One region of the Priestia sp. YIM B13552 genome, then DNA from elsewhere that is predicted to be linked to it. Evidence: a T-box and tRNA genes for the amino acid it is inferred to sense, from the RefSeq annotation. Region 1 holds a T-box; the other holds one or more tRNA genes.

Region 1 (7,708 bases):
ACCAATGTTTTTTATTTGTTCTAGTTGGTCTTCTGTTAAAGCTGGAGTAATGCTTTTGTTAAGTAATTGATCAATGAAACGTCGATAAGGAGATAAAGAAGCATTTTGTAGCACCTTTTTATGGTGAATTTCATTTTCTGCTTTAAGCTGCTTTTTTAACTTAAGGATTTTATCACGTAAAAGAATATTTACGATGTTCTCTTGAAGAAAATCATCAAGTTGTTTGACACACAGGTCAAGTTGGGTGGCTACGCGAGCTTGGTTTTTTACGATGACTTCGCGAGATTTTGAGTTTTGTGAAATTTTCGCATTGCGTTGCTCGTGAGCCTCACTGATTAGTTTTTTATATCGTTGAATATCGGTTAGAAATTTTTGTTTCTTATTTTCTAGTATTGTGATTGTGCCTTCCAATTCTTCGGCTTCTCTTTGGACATTATTAAGTTTCGTTCGACTGACGGATTTAGCTAATTTATTTTCAAGAGATGCTTTAAGAGAGCGGAGGTCAATTAATAGATGTTTGTAAGCCTCCATGCCCGTTATTTTTTGAATAGCTTCTTTCATTTCATCACTATTTTGTCTTAGAATAATATCCTTAATTTCTTCTCCATCAAAAATAAAGAAAGGTGCAGCGTGATAAGGAATAATTCTATCTATGAATTTATTAAATACCTCGATGTTATCAATACGCGCACGCTTTGGAATGCTTGAACCTTGTTTCTTAACCTCAAGCTCTCTTTCTTCATGCCCCATTCTTTTAGATTGATCAAAATACCATTTAACTTTCAAATTCCATTCTTCACCGGAATCTGTTTCTAAAATTAAAGAAATAGAGCATTCACGTCCACCTTCATTAAAGAAGGAATTATTGATAGTATTAGAAAACAATCTTTTATACTCTACCTGAGAAATTCCTCGTTGGCCAAATAAAATATAAAGAATGGCCTTAAGTATAGTAGTTTTACCGGCTCCATTTAGTCCGCCTAGTAGAATAATATTTTGACTTTTTTCCTTCCGGACTTTTTCCGGTATGTAGAGGTCAATTTCTTGCAGACCATAGTAGGTTTTATAATTGTCGAAAATCAACTTTTTAAGTAACATTAAACCTCACCTTATTAATTATTTTTAGTATGAAAATCGATTAAATCTTGATATTCTTTAGTTCTCACACTTTGACTAACATTTTCATAGGATAATTTTTCTGCTGAACGAATTAATTGGCTAGCTAACTTTAAAGGAATATCATTTTGTTTACAAACCTTTGCTAGTAGCTCAAGCTCTCTTCTTTTAACTTCTTTCATGGAAACCACCTTTGTTTAATATAAAATAACAATTAAAATAGTTATCATTAAAATCTTATCATAATAATTTAGCTTATAATACTACTAAAAAGTAAATATTAGTGACTATTTTATTATATTTGGTATCTAAGGATATTAAATCAAGTGGAGAAAATGGTTATATTGTATGGAAGTCCCAATAAGTGAAATTAGGCTTAAAGTTTCCTTTTAAGGTGAGGAAGTTTCTGTTAGAGGTGGGGTGCGGCTTCCTTCAGGGGTCTGAATATAATGTAAACCGTATCATGGGCCCTTCTTCCATCAGAGATGCTAGATTAAAAGTAAACGATTTTGAATTTTACCTGATATCGAACTTTACGAAGGTTTAGAAGAGGGTAAATAACTATTTTTTGAAGCTAATGAAAGTGTGCTGCTGCTGATAGAAATAAGTGAAGAACCGCATAACCCCATTTATTATGATGATATAAAAATTGTTGATTCCTTAGAAGAGTTTTTAAAGAAGATGATGGAGATGGAGGATGATAGGTACTATATTGATCTAGCATGATACAGTACCTAAATAATAGATGAAATAAAGAACACTACAAAAACCGTTGGCTAAGCTCAATGGCTTTTTAGGGAGATATAATCTAAGAAGGTTCATTTTTGGAAAGACGAATCATTCATTTCAAGAATATAAATTGCCCTATACGCAAATGAAAAAAATCCGTGATGGAGCGCGTTTAAATAATTTAACGGGAAATAAAAGTACTTCAATTTATGTAGTTTACAACGCCGCCAGGAAAATTTTAATCGACAGCAAAAATAAAACTTATCTACAACAAGAGAATTGCTGCATCGAAACTAAATGAGCACACTTATCCATAATCTCTTCAGTAAGTTTTTCATTCTCTATTTCTCCCCTTTAAACTGTGTGTCTTTTCTGAAGAAAATTCATAGAATATAGCATCTTATCTGTATGATGTGAGAAAGGGGTTATATCGTGGAGGAAACAAAGCTTACTGGACGAATCGTTACACCTGATGATGCGGAATATGATCAGGCTAGAACAAATAATAATTTAGGTGTACCTAAATTTCCGAGAATAATTGTATTTTGTCAGAATACAAACGATGTAGTAAATGCATTGAAGTGGGTAAAGGAAAATCATGTCCCATTTCGAATAAGGAGCGGCAGGCATAGCTATGAAAATTTTTCATTATTGAACGGTGGATTAGTGATTGATGTTAGTGAAATGGATAGAATCACGTTCAACTCTAAAGACATGACAGCGAAAATAGAAGCAGGAGCTAATCTAGGGAAAGTATATAATGAATTATGGAAAAAAGGAACGACTATCCCTGCAGGAACGGAAAGCAGTGTAGGTCTTGTAGGCCTTGTGCTTGGCGGAGGAATTGGGATGTTATCAAGGCCGTTTGGGCTTACCTGTGATAATTTGCTTGAAGTTGAAATGGCGATTGTAAATGAACTGAGAGAAGTTGAACTCATTAAGGTAAATAAAAATCACAACAGTGATCTCTTTTGGGCTTGTTGCGGAGGCGGGGGTGGAAACTTTGGTATTGTTACGTCTCTTACCTTTAAGGTGCAGCCTATTTCAAAGGTGTCAATCTTTTCAATTACATGGGAATGGGAAGATTTCGAAGCTGCTTTTGATGCATGGCAGCACTGGGCCACAAATACCGATAAGCGCTTAACTTCGGAGATTGAGTTAAAATCGAAAGAAGCAAATCAAATTATCGCTCAAGGTGAGTTCGTTGGTTCATCATTCAAGTTAAAGGAACTTCTGCAGCCTTTAATAGATGTTGGGTGTCCTAAAAAAGTAGTAATAAAGGAAGTTTCATATATTGAAGCTGTACGATTTTTTGACGATCCGAGCGGAAACCAACCTGCTCCTCGAAAAAGGTCAGGTTCTTTTCTTAATAAACCTTTTCCAAAAGAGGCTATTTTAACAATGAAGCATTTTTTAGAAAATGCTCCAAATGAAAAATCTAGTATTTGGCACCAGTCTCTTGGGGGAGCAGTGGAGGAAGTGGGCTCTAATGAAACGGCCTTCTATTATAGAGATGCTATTATCGCACAGGAGTACCTTGCTACATGGAGCCATCCTTCAGAAGAGCGAGCAAACATTCGATGGATTGAAGAATTAAGAAATGCTTTATCGAGATATACAACTGGGGATTATGTGAATTGGCCGGACCGGCTCATCAGAGATTGGCCAACGGCTTATTATGGAGAGAATTTTAAAAAGCTTCGAGAAGTGAAACGAGCATATGATCCATACAATCTATTTTATTTCCCTCAAAGCATCCCGCCGTTTATTAACTGGTTTTAAAAATCATCTTTCAAATGGTAGATGCAAATAATACCCACCTTAAATGAGGTGGTTTTTTGTGTACATTGCCTTTTCCTGAGATCGTGAAAAAGGCAGCAAACAGTGGTAAGCAGTTATTTTATCGATAGACGACTGCATATACGGAGAAACATACACAAATTTCATAAACATTGACATTCCCTTCCAAACCGCATACAATAACTACTAATAAAAGCACACAAATTCGTTGAAGAGAATCAGTACGCTGCAAGTTTGTTCCACAGAGAGCTGGTGATAGCTGAAAGCCAGTGTTCAAGCTGCAGGGGAATATCCTCTCTGAGAAGTCAAACTGAACGATAAGTAAGTTTGAACGGTAGTCTACCGTTAAAAAGAACGCGTATGATTGTACGTTGCTGAGTGCTATTGATGAACGGATCAATAGAAGCCAGGGTGGTACCGCGGTTAAAACCCGTCCCTAGTCATAGGGACGGGTTTCTTTGTGTGCTTTTAACTTTAAAAGGAGTGGTATCACATGAAAGAAGTGAATGTAAGGGAATCTTCGCAAGAGCGCGAGCAGCGTATCCAGCAGCAGTGGCAAAAGGGAAATGTGTTTCACCAGTCGGTTCAAAATCGAGAAGGGCATCCTTCGTTTGTATTTTATGAAGGGCCTCCAACAGCCAACGGTTTGCCTCACGTGGGGCACGCGCTAGGCCGGACGATTAAAGACGTGGTGGCTCGTTATAAAACGATGACGGGGCATCAAGTGATCCGAAAAGCAGGCTGGGATACGCACGGACTGCCGGTAGAGCTTGGTGTCGAAAAGCAGCTCGGGATATCGGGGAAGCATGATATTGAAAAATACGGCGTAGAAGCTTTTATCAACAAGTGTAAGGAAAGTGTGTTTGTGTATGAAAAGCAGTGGCGCACGTTCACGGAGCAGCTTGGCTATTGGGTTGATATGGAAGACCCTTACATCACCTTGGAGAATTCATACATTGAAAGCGTATGGAACGTGCTTGGCACGATTCATGATAAAGGACTTCTTTATAAAGGCCACCGCGTATCACCTTACTGCCCGAGCTGTCAAACGTCGCTGAGTTCGCATGAAGTGGCGCAAGGGTATAAAGATGTAAAAGATTTAACGGTAACGGTGAAATTTAAAGTGAAAAACCGCGATAATGAGTATTTTTTAGGCTGGACGACAACGCCTTGGACGCTTCCGTCAAACGTGGCGCTTGCGGTGCATGAAGAGATGAACTACGTTCGCGCTGAGCAAGGCGACAGCGTGTATATAGTGGCAGAAGCGCTCGCAGACAAAGTGTTAAAAGGAGAGTATACGGTTTTATCTCAACATAAAGGAAATGAGTTAAAAGGGATGTCGTATGAGCCGCCGTTTAATTTTGTGAAAGTGGAAAAAGGGCATGAAGTCGTGACGGCTGATTACGTAACGGACCAAAGCGGAACAGGAGTTGTTCATTTAGCACCTGCATACGGCGAAGATGATTACAGAGTTGTAAAAGAAAACGGCTTTTCATTTGTGAACGTAGTGGATGAAAAAGGACAGTACACGTCTGAAGTGCCGCCTTTTCAAGGACGTTTCGTGAAAGACTGCGACGTTGATATCGTGCGTTATTTAGCAAATGAAGGCGTGCTGTATCATAAAGAAAAGCATGAGCACAGCTATCCGTTTTGCTGGCGATGCGACTCGCCGCTTCTTTATTACGCAAATGAAAGCTGGTTTATCCAAACGACGGCGTTAAAGGAACAGTTTTTGAAAAACAATGAAAGCGTGACGTGGTACCCGGATCATATCAAGCACGGTCGCTTTGGCAACTTTTTAGAAAATATGGTGGATTGGAACATCAGCAGAAAACGCTACTGGGGAACACCGCTGAACGTATGGGAATGCGGGAAATGTCAGCATCAAGTAGCTCCGAAAAGCATCAAAGAGCTGCAAAATCATGCGTCTCATTCCGTTGGTGACAGCATTGAACTTCATAAGCCGTATGTAGATGACGTGCAGCTAACGTGTCCGGTCTGCAGCGGAGAAATGAAGCGAACGCCGGAAGTGATTGACGTTTGGTTTGACAGCGGCTCGATGCCGTTTGCGCAGTATCACTATCCGTTTGAAAACAGCGAGCTGTTTCAAAAACAGTTTCCAGCAGACGTAATCGCAGAAGGAATTGATCAAACGCGCGGCTGGTTTTACAGCTTGATGGCAGTTTCAATGCTGTTTACAGGAAAAGCACCGTATAAGCGTGTTCTGTCTCTTGGCCACGTCTTAGATGAAAACGGTCAAAAGATGTCTAAAAGTAAAGGGAATGCGCTAGACCCTGTTGATCTTATTCATACATTTGGTGCCGATGCGCTTAGATGGGCGCTTTTAGCAGACAGTGCACCTTGGAATCCGAAGAAATTTTCAGAGCGGGTCGTGCAAGAAGCGAAGTCAAAAGTTATTGATACGTTTGTGAACGTGTACGGCTTTTACGTGCTGTACGCCAAGCTTGATGATTATGACCCGAAGCAAACGTATGAATTGAAAAAAACAAAATTGGATGAGTGGATTCTTTCACGTTTGCATAGTACGGTTAAACGAGCAACAGCACATCTTGAAGATTATGGGTTTACAAGTGCCGCTCGTGAAATCGCGGCATTTATTGAAGAGCTAAGCAACTGGTATGTACGACGTTCCCGCGATCGTTTTTGGTCAGAAGGGATGGACGGAGAAAAAGCAGCAGCTTACGATACGCTTCATGAAGTGTTAGTGACGTTAAGTCAGCTGTTAGCACCGTTTACGCCGTTTGTTGCGGATGATGTTCATGAAAATCTGACAGGGAAAAGCGTTCATTTAGCAGACTATCCTGTGTATGATCAAACGAAAGTGAACGAAAAGCTGGAAAAAGAAATGGCAGCTGTGCTTCAAGTAGTTGAACTAGGCCGAAGCATCCGAAATACGCATTCGTTAAAAGTAAAGCAGCCTTTGCAAAGTCTTTCCCTTGTGGTAACGGAAGAAGATGTAGAGTGGGAAGCGTACCATGATGTCATCAAAGATGAGCTTAATGTGAAGAACTTTAACGTGGAGCAAGACGACGACAAACTTGTTTCTTATGTATTAAAACTCGATTTTAAACAGGCGGGACCGAAGTTTGGAAAACAAGTAAATGAGATCAATCAAGCATTAAAGAACCTTTCAGAAGAGAAAGGGAAAGCGTTTGTTGAGCAAGGCAAGCTGAGTGTTCCGCTTGCTTCAGGAGAAAACTTAACGCTTGAAACAGCAGACGTACTTGTTGAAAAAGTGCCAAAAGAAGGCTTTGCAGTGGCATCAAACGGCACGTATACTGCGTTGTTGGATACGGCGTTAACCGAAGAACTCGTGCAGGAAGGAGTCGCTCGTGAAGTAATTCGAGCGGTTCAAGATTACCGCAAAAAGCTGGATTTACCCGTGAATTTACGTATTGATTTGGAGCTTAGCGGAGACGAAGAAGTGAAGGAAGCCGTCGCGAAGTTTGAAACGCTGCTTCAAGAAAATCTTTTGCTGCACAGTCTCAGTGTGATAGAAGATATCGAAAACGGAGAGACGGTAAAAGTCGGAACAAAGCAAGTTACGCTTCGCGTTTTAAATCAGAGCTAATAAAGAGAGGCAAAGATAAGTTGAAGTAATGTACGAACGGTTTATCGATTAACCGTTCGTTTTTTCTGTTTTTATAGTGAACGTAGCTGCTTCTAGCTGTGGATTGGAGGGCAAGACGAAGACTCCTGCGGAAAGCGAAGTCTTGCACAGGAATCAACAGCGGGGTAACAAGCAATTCATACTAATCATTCACCCGATTTGTTCGTCTTTAGGTGAGATGAATTTCGGTATTTCTAAATCTCTCTTTTTACCTTTAATCAAACTGCCCGAGAACATTTTTAAGGCTCGGCCAGACAATTTCAAAAGGAGCCGCTAACACATACTCTTTTCCGTTTTCATCTTTAAAGTGCTGCACAAAACGATATTTTCCTACTTTGTAGTTAGGAGTTGCGATATCTAATTTGAGTGATTTCCCTGGCTTCAGCGTGACAGTTTTATCAGGAAACTCTAATCCGTTTAGCACAACTTCGT
Region 2 (7,708 bases), on a different contig from region 1:
AAAAGTCTCTTGTATCAGGTTCTGTAATTTCAAAAGTTAGCACATTAAAAGCTAGCCAATAAAAGCCGTATCCTATACCCAGCAGTCCGCCAAGCAATACTAAATACTGGGCTGCGTTAGCTCCACTGATTAATACAGCGATATAAAAAACAGCTAAAAAAGATACACCTAATCTTAAAACCACAACCCGGTCAATTCGTTTGGCCCATTTACCTGCTAAAATAAACGTAAGCGGCTGAAGCACCACTACCGCTAAATTATAAATAGCGAGATCCGAAAATTCGCCTGATTGTTTCCACAGATAAATGTTAACAAACGAATTGGAAATTGAAATAGCCAAGGCATAAAGACCGCCTATAATTAAAAGCAAAAGTAAATCTTTACTAACTTCTACATCTCCAACTACTTTTTTTAATAAAGGCATATCAAAAAACTCCTTTTCTCTTCTACACCTAGTGTGTGAAAAAGAAAAGGAGATATGTAAAAGAATTGGAAAACAAAAAAGCCAGTAAAGGTAATAATTACTTTACTGGCTCTTAAATACGTCTTCAGCTTATTTTGCAGCGTCGTAACGTTTAGCAACTTCGTCCCATTTTACAACATTAAAGAATGCTGAAATGTAATCTGGACGGCGGTTTTGGTAATTTAGGTAGTAAGCGTGCTCCCAAACGTCTAGACCAAGAATTGGCGTTTTGCCTTCCATTAATGGGCTATCTTGGTTTGGTGTGCTTGTTACTTCTAATTCGCCGTTGTTTACAACTAACCAAGCCCAGCCAGAACCGAAGCGAGTTTTAGCTGCATTTGCAAATTCTTCTTTGAATTGATCAAAGCTGCCGAATTTGCTAGCGATAGCGTCTGCTAATTCACCAGTTGGAGCACCGCCGCCGTTAGGGCAAAGGATTGTCCAAAATAATGAGTGGTTCGCATGACCGCCACCGTTATTGCGTACTGCTGTACGGATATCTTCAGGAACAGCATCTAAGTTTGAAATTAACTCTTCAATACTTTTGCTTTCTAAATCCGCTTTGCCTTCAACAGCAGCGTTTAGATTTGTAACATATGTGTTGTGATGTTTTGTGTGGTGAATATTCATTGTTTCTTTGTCGATATGTGGTTCCAGTGCATCGTATGCATAAGGTAGTTCTGGTAATTTGTAAGCCATGAATAATTCCTCCTTCAAAATATGTAAGCATTTTGGCGCAAAAGCACCATATACGTTTAGATTAGCAAATTTACCCTACTGTTTCAAATAAAAAGTTCCTAATCCATGATTTATATTTACCTAATTCCCATTCGCTATTCTTTTAAACATAAAAAAAGCTTCTTTTTCTCAAAAGAAGCTTTGAATAGACAATAGTATGGCGGAGGAAGAGGGATTCGAACCCCCGCGGGCTTTAACACCCCTGTCGGTTTTCAAGACCGATCCCTTCAGCCGGACTTGGGTATTCCTCCAACCCTATAAATGGTGGACCCTGCAGGACTCGAACCTGCGACCGGACGGTTATGAGCCGTCTGCTCTAACCAGCTGAGCTAAGGGTCCACATGGCTCCACAGGTAGGACTCGAACCTACGACCGATCGGTTAACAGCCGATAGCTCTACCACTGAGCTACTGTGGAACAATATGAATTATGTATGTCACAAACGCAAATTGGAAAATAGCGGCGGAGGGGATCGAACCCCCGACCTCACGGGTATGAACCGTACGCTCTAGCCAGCTGAGCTACACCGCCATGGCTCCACAGGTAGGACTCGAACCTACGACCGATCGGTTAACAGCCGATAGCTCTACCACTGAGCTACTGTGGAACAATATAACATTTACTAGCGACATTAAAAATTTAACATGTTTCTAACCTAAAGTCAATATATTATTTTAAAACAGCGTATAAAAAATAGGCAATCATCAGCAGTTGAATAAATCCTTTTGAAATAGCGCCACTAAAAAAGCCAATAACCGAACCTACTCCAATTTTTACTGCGTTGCTAATTGTGGTCCGATGAACAATCAGTTCTCCTACAATCGCTCCGATAAACGGCCCTAAAATAATTCCAAATCCCGGAATGACAAACGGACCCACAAGCAGCCCAACTGTACTTCCCCAAACACCTGCTTTAGTGCCTCCGAATTTTTTCACACCAATAATATTAGCTATATAGTCTGCTAAAAAAAGTGCGACAACTAACAATCCTTGTATCACCCAAAATAACCAGCTATAGGAGCTAAAATCATAAAATAAACCGTATATAACAAATCCCAGAGCTACAAATAGCACGCTTGGGATGATGGGATAAACCAACCCAACAAACGATACAACAAAGCTAATGATAATTAATGCCCAACATAAAATAGCCATGCCCGCACCTATCCTTTTTATTATTACTATTTATCATACAATAACCACTCCCATAAAGAAAGACCTTGCACGACGAGTCCTTCCTTTATTTTACTTTCGAATACGATTTTTGAGTGTACCTCTGCAATATTAACAGCACGGTCCTCAAGCTGCCCGTAATATCCCCCAAAAACAATGACAGGGAAACCTGTACATATACGCATAAGATGTGCTTGTGACAAAACGCTCCACCGCATCATTGTAATTGGTAACGGTTTCTAAAATCTATTGTAAACCTTAAATTTTCGCTATAAAATAAGATATAACCAGAATCTTCAATAAGAGGAGGCTTTACAATGAGCATGCTGAAAAAGATGGCATGGAGTTTTACTTCCTTCAAAAAAATAAGGTCGCTTCGCTTTGAGCATACGAATAAAACAATTGGCTTTGTGCTGTTTTTAACATTTATTTCTTTGCTGCCTACATTTTTCTTTATGACTTTGACGATTGTAAATGGCTATCATATCGCTACTACAGATCTTCCGAAATCTGTTTCTTCTTTTTCTATTTCAAACTCACAGCTTACGTCAAGTCAACCTTTCACAAAAAAAGTAAATGGTACCGCTTTTATCTTAAACCCCTCACAGTCTATTGAACGGTTTCATTCCCCTGCTCATGCCATTGGTTTTTTAAAGGATGGAATTTACATCACGACTAATTCACAAACACAAACGTATTCATATGAGTTGCTAAACTGGCATCATAAAGATAAAAATGAACTGCTAAACTTGCTGCACGAACAAAAATTTTCTTTATACATACTTGTCCCTATCGCTATGCTTTTACTGTACGTATTAACATCTGGACTAAACTTCCTTTTTATTACCTGCCTTGCTTATCTTGGGAAACTGATTGGACTCATTACTAAAAAGCAGCTTCCTTTCAAGCAGCTATGGGCACTGAGCGCTTATAGTACAGTAGCCTTCACGCTGCTGTATACGCTTTTTGAAGCTTTTTCTTTGTCTCTAGCACTACATAGCTCTCTTTACTGGATAGGAACATTCTTCATTTACTTGTTGCTCGTCACAAGGGTTCCTATAAGAAAAAAAGTAAAACCTAATAAAGATGCTGGGACAAACGTATCTTAGTTGAAGGAAAATCCAAACGAGGAATCTAGATTCTTGATAGAGAATCCACCTCTTTTGGATTTTTTTATTGATATGGTGAACGCAGGTTTCATGTATGCGGCTGCTTCTAGCTGGTGATTGGAGTGATGTAGTTAAGTCTCAGCCTCTTTATTTCGGTACAACTTTTCTTCTTCCCATTGCACAAGGAAGAATTTTCAACTGATACAAAACCCACAAACCTCCTGCTGTGAGCAGAATAAAGCTATAAACAAACATCAGCCTTTCAGTGTGCATCCACACTTCAAAAACAACAGGTCCCAACGCTACTCCTAAAAATCTCACCGTTCCATAAATGGATACAATAAACCCTCTTTCTTCGTCTGAAGCCGCTGAAGTAATCATCATATTAATACACGGAAGAACAAATCCTAAGCCGCCAAAGGCGACTGTCAAACAAAACATCAGCACAGGAAGCGTATAAATAATCGTTAATACTCCAAACATCAGGAATAAAAGAGTTATCCCTACTATCATTAATTTTTTCATGAGCTCTACATCTGTTTTGATGCGTTGACCCGTCCAATAAGAAACGAGCGTCATCGCACCAAGAGGAAATAAAAAAGCGGTTCCTTTAAAAAAACCGTCTATATGATACGTTTCCTCTATTAGAAAAGATAAGTAATATAAAATGCCAAATAATAAAAATAACCCCAATCCCCCCACAAAGAATAAAGGAAAAAGCGATTTTCTTTTATCATAGACAATCCCAATGGCTCTCTTTAAATATTCTTGAACAGATACTAAATCCGAGCCTGTTTTCCCTTCTCTCACATACATCACTATACCTACTAAAGCAGCACCTGCAGCTAAAGGATAGACAAAAAATGCGGCATACCATACGACGAGTGCTGCCGATGCTCCAATTATCGGCGCAACCACTTTTCCAACTCCGTTATACACTTCTAAAATCCCGAGGACTTTTGCTCTTTTTTCCCCTGTAAATACATCTCCAGTTAATGCCATTGCCAACGTTGTAGTACCTGCAGCTCCAATCCCTTGAATGACTCTGCCTGCCATCAACACAGCAAAGCTTCCAGAAGAGAATAAAGCACTACCAGCAGCGATGACACTGCCTATTATCATCATGACGAGTGAATATATGATTAACTTTTTACGCCCATACCGGTCTGATAAAATTCCTACAGCAGGAATACACAATGCGGCTGGAATCGAAAATGCACTCAGTATCAAACTGGTTTGAACTCCGCTTAAGTGAAGTGACTTTTGAATGCTTGGCAGCAGAGGAATGAGCATGGAATTTCCCAGCACCATGATTAAAGGCAATAAGCCTAATGAAACAACCATTAATTTTCCTTTCAATTTTCGTTCTCCAATCATATTTAAGTAAGACAAGCATAGGCTTTACACATAAGCAAAAGAATGAAGGAGGAGCATAATGAAAAAGCTATGTGCATTAGCCGCTTTCGCTTTTATCGGATATATTTGTCACTACGACATTAAATACGGGACCATTCCCACTGCTACTGAAGCAGTTCAAGTCAGCAAAGCGCAGCCTGCAGAAACAAAAGCCGCCAGCTCTTCTTCCACCTATACAAAAATAAAAATTAAGCCAGGCGATACAGTTTTATCCGTCATTGAGGAGCTTACAAAAAAATCGATACCGGTTTCTATGAACCAAATGATTACAGACTTCAAAAAGTTAAATAACGGTACAGCGCCTGAGGATATTCAAATTGGAAAAACGTATAAGTTCCCTATTTACAAGTAATGACAGCATTCTTCTTGTCAAGATGGGATAGTCATTGTTAAAATAGCTAAGGTAGTACTTTCTACTAGTTATTTTGTTCATAAAGAGTTATTCTATTAATGAATTCAAATTCTTGATTTCATTTTGAAGGAGAGATTATCACGTGAGTGAAATTATACATCGTACAAAAACACGCCCGGTTAAAGTTGGAGATTTAACAATCGGAGGCAGCAACGAGTTAGTTATTCAAAGTATGACAACCACTAAGACACATGATGTTGAAGCAACGGTTGCAGAAATTAAACGTTTAGAAGAAGCAGGATGCCAAGTTGTTCGTGTTGCTTGTCCAGACGAGCGCGCAGCAGATGCAATCCCTGAAATTAAAAAACGCATTAACATTCCATTAGTTGTGGATATTCATTTTGACTATCGCTTAGCATTAAAAGCTATTGAAGGCGGAGCGGATAAAATCCGTATCAACCCTGGTAATATCGGTCGCCGTGAAAAAGTGGAAGCTGTTGTAAATGCTGCAAAAGCTAAAAATATTCCAATTCGTATTGGAGTTAACGCTGGTTCACTTGAAAAACGTATTTTAGATAAATACGGCTATCCGACAGCAGATGGCATGGTAGAAAGTGCACTTCATCACATTAAAATTTTAGAAGACCTTGATTTCCATGACATCATCGTTTCAATGAAAGCATCGGATGTTAACTTGGCAATTGAAGCTTATGAAAAAGCTGCTCAAGCATTTGACTACCCTCTTCACTTAGGAATTACAGAATCGGGTACATTATTTGCAGGAACTGTAAAAAGTGCAGCAGGTCTTGGCGCTATTTTATCTAAAGGAATCGGAAATACATTACGTATTTCTTTAAGTGCGGATCCTGTAGAAGAAGTAAAGGTTGCGCGCGAATTGCTAAAATCATTCGGTTTAGCTTCCAATGCTGCAACTCTTATTTCTTGCCCAACTTGCGGACGTATTGAAATTGATTTAATTAGCATTGCTAATGAAGTTGAAGAGTATATTTCAACTGTAAAAGCACCGATTAAAGTAGCGGTACTTGGCTGCGCTGTAAACGGTCCTGGTGAAGCTCGTGAAGCTGATATCGGGATTGCAGGAGCACGCGGTGAAGGTCTACTATTCCGCAAAGGCGAAATCGTACGCAAAGTTCCTGAAGAAACAATGGTTGAGGAACTAAAAAAAGAAATTGATAAAATTGCTGCTGAATATCACGCAAAGCAAGAAGCTGAAAAAGCTGCAGCTAAATCATAACTAAAAAAAGCGAGGCGCATATGCGCCTCGCTTTTTTTATGAAAAGAACGGTAATATAAACGTACCGACAATAATCGATACAACTCCGATCCCTATTGCCCATGCTCCTAGCGTAAGTGCTCCTTTTCTGCGTGCGATAAACCCTAGAATAATCCCAGCGGCACCAAGAATAATTGGTAAAAAGAATAGTGAAAGAATCGAAAGCACGAGTGCGAAACGACCGTATCCCGTTCCTTCTCCTCGTCCAGCGACTTCATGATTGCGATTGCGATTGCGATCAATATCTATAACTTCACGCTCTGCATGAGGCTCTCCTACTCGGTAAGGAACGCCCACTTCAGCTGCAGTTTCTTCCATGAAATCAGCTTCATATACATCTTTTCTACGCCTTTGTTCTTCATTCTCCATGCTTAATCCCTCGCTTTCGTAAATAAGGAGCATTTATAGTATCTGAATGCGGGGAAAAATTATAAGTGTTAATCTTATACAGCCGCTCGCTCCCTTATAAGAAATAGGTACAGACGCAATCACCAGGCCGTGCAGTGATCATTACGTTTTGCTAAAGGCGTATAAAAAGTATTACTGTTTCTCTTTAGGCTTTATGTTACACTAGACAAGAATAATCAAGCACCTAAGTAGAATAAACGTATTAAAGGAGTGCACGTAGTTGACGAAAAAGTTTGGAATTGACATTGATGGAACTGTTACTTCTCCTGAAACTTTTGTTCCTCATTTAAATAAAGCCTTTAACTTAAATTTAACACTTGAAGACATTACAGAATATGATTTCAGCCCTTTTGTAAATGTATCACCTGCTGAACTCGGGAAATGGTTTAAAGCAAATGAACGCTCTATTTACGAAACCTCTCCACTTGCAGACGATGCAAAAGCGGTTTTGCAAAAATGGCATCAAAAGCACGAATTATTCTTTATTAGTGCAAGGCACGATAAGCTATTGGACGTCACGGAAGAATGGTTTCAAAAAAATGAACTATCGTTTCATCACATTGAGTTAGTGGGTTCTCATTTTAAAGTTGAGACAGCAAAACGATATGATGTTGATATCTTTTTTGAAGACAAACATGATAATGCTTGTGAAATCAGTGAAGAATGCAATATCCCTGTTATCTTATTTGATACTCCTTATAATCGCTTACCTGTTCCAAAAGGAGTGGTTCGCGTATACAATTGGCTAGAAGCAG

What was found. A T-box is a leader RNA that pairs with one kind of tRNA and senses whether it is charged. The one in region 1 lies ahead of ileS (isoleucine--tRNA ligase), so its partner is inferred to be a tRNA-Ile.
Region 2: it encodes a tRNA-Ile, which carries the amino acid that the T-box ahead of ileS (isoleucine--tRNA ligase) is inferred to sense. The anticodon was not compared.

What each region holds. Positions count from the first base shown of each region.
Region 1 covers NZ_JBHZOU010000003.1:70,919-78,626, forward strand. The annotation lists gene dndD (DNA sulfur modification protein DndD) at 1-1,098, opposite strand, end outside; gene ACFX40_RS12470 (DNA modification system-associated small protein) at 1,113-1,298, opposite strand; gene ACFX40_RS12475 (FAD-binding oxidoreductase) at 2,278-3,627, shown strand; T-box leader at 3,845-4,086, shown strand; gene ileS (isoleucine--tRNA ligase) at 4,139-7,237, shown strand; gene ACFX40_RS12485 (immunoglobulin-like domain-containing protein) at 7,491-7,708, opposite strand, start outside.
Region 2 covers NZ_JBHZOU010000002.1:802,481-810,188, forward strand. The annotation lists gene ACFX40_RS10175 (MFS transporter) at 1-424, opposite strand, end outside; gene sodA (superoxide dismutase SodA) at 554-1,162, opposite strand; tRNA gene ACFX40_RS10185 (tRNA-Ser) at 1,360-1,452, opposite strand; tRNA gene ACFX40_RS10190 (tRNA-Ile) at 1,464-1,540, opposite strand; tRNA gene ACFX40_RS10195 (tRNA-Asn) at 1,544-1,618, opposite strand; tRNA gene ACFX40_RS10200 (tRNA-Met) at 1,659-1,732, opposite strand; tRNA gene ACFX40_RS10205 (tRNA-Asn) at 1,734-1,808, opposite strand; gene ACFX40_RS10210 (DUF456 domain-containing protein) at 1,871-2,356, opposite strand; gene ACFX40_RS10215 (hypothetical protein) at 2,383-2,577, opposite strand; gene ACFX40_RS10220 (DUF1189 domain-containing protein) at 2,692-3,483, shown strand; gene ACFX40_RS10225 (MFS transporter) at 3,631-4,842, opposite strand; gene ACFX40_RS10230 (hypothetical protein) at 4,919-5,251, shown strand; gene ispG (flavodoxin-dependent (E)-4-hydroxy-3-methylbut-2-enyl-diphosphate synthase) at 5,403-6,506, shown strand; gene ACFX40_RS10240 (DUF4190 domain-containing protein) at 6,543-6,914, opposite strand; gene ACFX40_RS10245 (5' nucleotidase, NT5C type) at 7,174-7,708, shown strand, end outside.